Regions from separate parts of the Paenibacillus sp. JNUCC32 genome, predicted to be linked through region 2. Evidence: predicted binding sites of a transcription regulator. Region 2 holds the regulator's gene; the other holds the start of a gene.
What was found. The regulator CtsR, encoded in region 2, represses protease genes until heat stress. The targets are predictions, from matches to a motif close to ATGGTCAATAAAGGTCAAACA.

Region 1: a site for CtsR is predicted at 1,331-1,351, ahead of clpP (ATP-dependent Clp endopeptidase proteolytic subunit ClpP). Genes of this name have one in related genera too.

The regions. Positions count from the first base shown of each region.
Region 1 is NZ_CP062260.1:5,471,247-5,474,659, reverse strand. Features, by position in the region: gene JNUCC32_RS24090 (PdaC/SigV domain-containing protein) at 1-174, shown strand, start outside; gene clpP (ATP-dependent Clp endopeptidase proteolytic subunit ClpP) at 659-1,255, opposite strand; tRNA gene JNUCC32_RS24080 (tRNA-Arg) at 1,418-1,492, opposite strand; gene JNUCC32_RS24075 (sugar-binding transcriptional regulator) at 1,750-2,793, shown strand; gene gap (type I glyceraldehyde-3-phosphate dehydrogenase) at 2,894-3,413, shown strand, end outside.
Region 2 is NZ_CP062260.1:6,334,365-6,337,777, reverse strand. Features, by position in the region: gene JNUCC32_RS27915 (protein-arginine kinase McsB) at 1-604, opposite strand, end outside; gene JNUCC32_RS27910 (protein-arginine kinase activator protein McsA) at 643-1,167, opposite strand; gene JNUCC32_RS27905 (CtsR family transcriptional regulator) at 1,192-1,653, opposite strand; gene JNUCC32_RS27900 (GntR family transcriptional regulator) at 2,001-2,717, opposite strand; gene JNUCC32_RS27895 (sugar kinase) at 2,726-3,413, opposite strand, start outside.

The sequences.
Region 1 (3,413 bases), 860 kb from region 2:
CTGAGCAAGATGAAGAAAGAGGGAGGTTACCTCGGCGGTTTTGAGGGAGTGCCTGCCGATGCCGACTTCTATGTGAAGGATAACGCGGCGGTGCTGTACTTCCAGCTTTATGAATACACCGCCTATGCCTATGGATTTCCTGAGTTTGAGCTGAAGCTGAAAGAGTGGAAGTAAGAGTATATCATAGGCGGTTTGTGTAAACTGTAATCACTAAATTTCATACTATAGCTTGTTTAGATACATGATGCTGTCCTGATGTAACACTGTGCTGAAACCCGTTGCGATAAATCCCCTGATCAATTGAGCGTGGAGCATATACTCCTGCGCCCTATGATCAAGGGGATTTTTTGTGTATCTCACCATAGGCGTACCCTTTTTCCCCTCCCCTCAAGTTAAGACAGGCCTTTTAGGAGGGGGATGGCCTTACCGTCTTTATGTTTTATTGAAAAAATCGTACCGAAGTGAGAGTATCCTTGGAGGAGCAACGCGTTCGCCTTTGGAATCGGGAAACCTCCTTATTTAATCATTCATGTTTCCCGATTTCAACAGCGACCGAAGGGGATACTCTCACTATTTAGTATTCGAAGTTTTCGATGAATCCAGAGGATAAGAAAAGGCAGGCACCGGATAACGGCGCCTGCCCTTTACTTCATTTCTTTTATAAACCTTGCGGCGGTGTGTTTTCCAGTACTTGATCGATCAGGCCATACTCTTTGGCTTCGTCAGCCGTCATGAAGTAGTCGCGATCCGTGTCCTTCTCGATGCGCTCCAGCGGTTGGCCGGTGCGTTCGGACAGGATGCGGTTCAGCTTGTCGCGCATTTTGAGAATGCGGCGGGCACGGATTTCAATATCCGTGGCTTGACCCTGTGCGCCGCCGAGCGGCTGGTGAATCATGATCTCGCTGTTAGGGAGACCGTAGCGTTTGCCTTTGGCGCCTGCGTTAAGCAGGAATGCGCCCATGGAAGCAGCCATGCCGACACAGATCGTCGAGACGTCCGGCTTGATGAACTGCATCGTATCGAATATCGCCATACCTGCGGTAATGGAACCGCCAGGGCTGTTGATGTAAAGATGAATATCCTTCTCGGGATCCTCAGCCGACAAGAACAGCATTTGGGCAATGATGGAATTGGCGACCACGTCATTTACGTCGGAGCCGAGGAAGATAATGCGGTCTTTCAGCAATCTGGAATAGATGTCGTACGCCCGCTCACCGCGGTTGCTTTGTTCAACGACCATAGGTATAAAACTCACGTGGAAAACCTCCTCTTAAGTACCTCATATAAATACTGTTACCGTATTACCCACATGATAAACAATTTAAATCAAAAAGTCAAAGAAAGTCAAACTATTGAGTAAAAAAAAGAGCCGTTATGGGCACTTTAGGGTAATCAGTATAGAGAATAAATGTTATAATGGCGCGCCCGCGAGGAATCGAACCTCGATCTCAGGCTCCGGAGGCCTACGTCATATCCATTGGACCACGGGCGCACAAAAATCAGCAACGAAGTTGATTATACCGCATCTATTTCAAAAATACAATAGCGGACAAAACTTTGTTCCTATTATATAGACGAGCCGGTAGTTGGCCATAATGTATAAGAATGCCTGGGGTAGAGAAATATACTTTCGGACACTTGCAACCGGCATGATTATTGGTTAGAATAAGGGTGGGACTTAAAAAGTTTAACTGGGACATTTTACGACCAGGTAGGAGAGCCGAGACGAAGTTTGCAGGAGTGGAATGCATGCGTAACCTATTAGAAATACAAGAGCAACTTCTGCCGGATCTGATGGACACTCTTAAACGAAGGTATACCATCCTTCATCAGATCAAGTTGTCCGGAATTGTTGGCCGAAGAACACTGGCTTCATCGTTATCGATGACCGAGCGTGTTCTCAGAGCAGAGACTGATCTTCTGAAAGCGCAAGGGCTGATCGAGATTGAAACGCTCGGCATGCGGATCAGCGGCTCAGGGATATGCTTGCTGGAGGAGTTGGAACCGGTCATGAATGAGTTGTTCGGACTGGTTGAACTGGAAGAGAAGATTCGTCAGGCTTACGGGCTTCGTAAAGTGGTCATTATTCCCGGTGACAGCGAGTCATCTCCGGAAGTCAAACGTGAGCTTGGCCGGGCCGGAGCAAGAACGCTGCTTAACTTTGTCCAGGATGGAGATACGATTGCCGTAACAGGCGGCTCCACGCTCGCCGAAGTGGCAGAGCAGATGTCCTCTTTGCCTGGCGGCGAACCGTTGACAAGCACTTGGTTTGTGCCGGCGCGTGGCGGCCTCGGGGAGAGCATGGAGATTCAAGCGAACACCATCGCTTCCAAAATGGCTAAGCGCGTTGGGGCTGAGTACCGATTGCTTCATGTTCCGGATCTGCTCAGCGAGGATGCTTATCAATCGTTGGTTCAGGATCAGCACATCCAGGAGATCGTGGATGTGATCAGGCGCAGCCGCGTCATTATTCACGGCATCGGGGATGCCATGGAGATGGCCAGACGGCGGAAGCTGGATGAAGGCTCTATCCGGAACTTACAGGCAGATGGCGCGATCGCGGAATCCTTCGGCTATTATTTCAGTGAAGATGGCGAAGTTGTCCACAAAATGCTTACCCTTGGACTCCGGCTTGAGGATATTATGCGGACGGAGACCATCATCGGCATTGCTGGAGGGCAAGGCAAGGGCAAAGCGATTCACGCGGTGCTGAAATTCGGACACGAGGACATTCTCGTTACGGATGAAGCCGCAGCATTGGAAGTCGAGAAGGAAATTGACGCCGGCATCTGAGTCCGCGGGCGTACAACAGATTTTTCATTTTTTGTTGTCTTGATTGGCTTAACGGCCAATCTTGAATATATAAATTTTACAAATATGGAGGGAACTACTCATGGTTAAAGTAGGTATTAACGGTTTTGGACGTATTGGACGTAACGTATTCCGCGCTGCGCTGAACAACAGCGAAGTTGAAATCGTGGCAATCAACGATTTGACGGACGTAAAAACGCTGGCACACCTTTTGAAATATGACACCACTCACGGCAGACTGAATGCAACTGTTGAAGCTAAAGAAGGCGCACTCGTTGTAAACGGCCGCGAAGTGAAAGTATTCGCTGAGCGTAACCCTGAAGCATTGCCTTGGGCTGAGTACGGCGTTGAAATCGTTGTAGAATCCACTGGTATTTTCACAGCGAAAGACAAAGCTTCCGCTCACTTGAAAGGCGGCGCTAAGAAAGTTATCATCTCCGCTCCAGCTACTGACGAAGATATCACCATCGTTATGGGCGTTAACGAAGACAAATACGATGCAGCTAACCATACTGTAATCTCCAACGCTTCTTGTACAACAAACTGCTTGGCTCCTTTTGCTAAAGTTCTTGACGAGAAGTTCGGTATCGTTAAAGGCATGA
Region 2 (3,413 bases):
ATACGGCCGAGAGAATCCGATTGATCTGCTGCGTCATGACGAGCGCGGGCAGATGCATCATGACCGAAGCGCGAAGGCCGGTGCCGACATTGGTCGGACAGCTCGTTAGGTAACCCCGTTTGTCATCAAAAGCATAATCGATCTCGGATTCGAAGATATCATCCAGCGCCGTCGCGCGGCTCCATGCCTCCCGAACCTGAAATCCGGGATACAGACACTGTATGCGCAAGTGATCCTCTTCATTGATCATAATGCTGACGGATTCATCTTCGGTAAGGATGACGGCACCATTTCGGGATTCATTTGCCAGATTGGGACTGATCAGATGCTTCTCGACGAGAACCTTCTTATCCAGCTCATCAATCTCACTTAATTTAATTACATGCAAATGCCCGAAATCCTGCAAATCCTCCTTATCCTTTAACACATAGGTCAGGCGCTCTAGCACTTCTCCCGACTGCTGATCCGTTGCGAGCAGCGGGAAAGGAAGATGCTGCAGGTTGCGCGCCACCCTCACGCGGGTGCTGATGACAATGTCGGAATCCTGACCGTTTCCGCGCATCCACTCGCTCAGCGCCGAATCGGTAAACCGGAGATTAGACATCACGCATTCCTCCTACTAAAGTGCAAAATGTAACGATCTTATCCCTGAGCAATGTTACGCTCCAGCTCGCGGATTTGGTCCCGGATCTCGGCAGCCGCTTCAAATTCCTCCTGCAGGATCCTCATTTGAAGCTCCTTTTTAAGCTCATCGATCCGGCGTTTGATCTGAATCCGGCCGCCGGTACGCTTCGGCACTTTGCCCACATGAGAAGTTCCCCCATGGACTCGCTTGAACAACGGATCCAATCGATCCGAGAAATATTTATAACACGAGCTGCAGCCGAACCGGCCAAGCTTGCTGAACTGGGAATACGTCATGCCGCATTCCTCGCATTGCAGCGTCTGGGCCGTTTTCGCACCGGGGGTCTGGCCCTTGCCTGAAGGATCCAGATCCAGCAGGCCTGACAGCAAACTGTGTATAGAAAAACCATTCGACGTACCGGGGATCAATTCCCCTTTTTCGCGGGCACAAGTTTCACAAAAATGAAACTCCGTTTTCTCCCCGTTCACAATTTTGGTGAAATGAAGTGTCGCCGGCCGTTTACCGCATTCTTGGCATAACATACTCCGATGCCTCCTTACACAGACTCACTTACCTAATAAAGAAATCAGCATCGCCTTCATAATCCTTGCGCGCAGCTCATCCCGATAGGGAAGCTTCACATTCAGGCATTCCCTTGAAACGGCGGCCCGCATCAGGCTGGCCTCCCGCTTCGTCAAAAACCGGGATTCCTCCAGCTGGTAGATCAAGCCTTCCGCTACCGTCTGGTCAATCATGCTGCCGATGGTATGATGAAGGTGCTGCTGGAGTGCAGTATGCTGGGGAAGCTCGATACGCTGAATGCGTATGTATCCGCCCCCGCCGCGCTTGCTCTCGACAAGAAAGCCCTTCTCCAGCGTGAACCGAGTGCTGATCACGTAATTGATCTGGGAAGGAACGCAAGAAAATTGCTCCGCCAAATCGTTCCTTTGAATTTCGACGGTTCCTTCCGGACTTTCCTGCAAAATGCTCTTCAGGTATTGTTCGATAATATCAGAGATATTACGCATGGTCTGTTCATCCTCCACTGTTTGAAACGTTAAGACGGATAGTGATCTTACACGTCCGCACAGAGCCTTGCTTATACGTTGATTAACCATAATCAAAATCAGCGAACCCTCTCGTTGACTTTGACTTTCTTTGACTTTGATCTCATTATAGCACATTTTTTCATTTTGCCAAGAGGGTACTTCTCAAATGATTCGCGCTATGCCTGTATTCTTATTGTACCCACTTCTTCGATCGCTTATAGCCCTTTTCCGAAGAACAATTCAACCGAAGGAATAAAAAAAGAAGCAGCCAACGTTCCGGATTAAAACCGGTCTCTTGGCCACTTCTTCCTGTCGTTTTCTGTATCTTAAGCATCATAACTGATCAAATAATGCTGTAACTCCGTATTGTAATACCCGATGCTGTATTCAATGATGCTGCCCGTCTGGTCGTAGGAGGATCTCAACCGCTTCAGTAACGGGGTCCCGGCACTTACGCCCAGCAGTGAGGCAATCTCCTCATTAGCCACGGTCGCCAGGAAACGGTCCCGGAAATTCTCCAGCGTGATTTGACTCTCCTCGATACGTTCATACAAGGACGGCAGTTCGCTTGAATCGAACTCCTCCCCCATGTCCACTAGGGACGATACGTAATGGGTGTAGTAGATAAACGGGCTCCCGTCCAGCAAATACAGCCGCTCGATCAGCAGGCACCGCTCACCGAATTTCAGGAACAATTCGCTATCCGGTTCATTGTGCACCCATTCCGTCTTCAGATGGCGCTTCCGGATCTGGTGGCCCTCTTCAACCAAAATCTCGGTAAACAGCTTCCCCTTGGACAGCTTGGAAAAGGACGTGTTCCGGGTCACGATCGTTCCCACACCGCTCCGCTTCTCTACATACCCTTCCTGGTACAATTCCTGGATCGCATTGCGAACCGTCATTTTGCTGACGTTAAATTCCTGTTCCAGCTGCGGCTCGGAAGGAATATGGGAACCAAGTGGATATACCCCATGCAGAATCCGATCTTTAATGATCTTCTTGATTTGCAAGTATAATGGACCGTTCTTCCGCGTGATCGACATGCTTCCTCCTACCTCTCCACGTCAGACATATGATGACTCATCGCCTGAAGCACTTCGCGTTCGTTTGCCGTCGGCGTATCTCCCGTTACGGTATGGGCAAGCATCGCCGCCGCTGCGGCAAAATCAACCGTCCGGCCCGGCTCATATCCCTCCGAGATCCCATGAATCACACCGCTGGCATAGGCATCGCCCGCCCCGATGCGGTCATGGACGGAGAACGTCAACGTTTGGGAAAAATGAAACGCTCCATCCGTGTAAAGATAGCCTTGCAGGGAATGGGTATTGTCCCCGTTGATCTTGCGGTGGGTACCCGACGCAACCGTAATATTATACTTCGCCGCCACCTTCGGAATCAACTCCTGCAGCTGTTCGTGCCGATCCTCCCGAGTTGTTTCCATGCCAAGGATATGGATGGCATCCTTCTCGTTCATGAAGACGATATCCGCCAAAGACAGCATTTCCTCGTAGTGCGGCTTGGCAAAATCGTAGCGGTCCGCGCCCCATAAGGAAGGACGGTAGTTGCAGTCGAACACAACCGTTCCGCCGCTTTGCTTGACCTTGCGAGCCAAGACCTTCATCTGGCCCCGCACGGTGTCGTTCATGGAAAGGGTGATGCCGCAAAAATGGATCACGTCGATCTTTTCGGCAATCGCATCGAAATCGTACATGGCATCCTCCGCCGTATTAAAGCTGCTG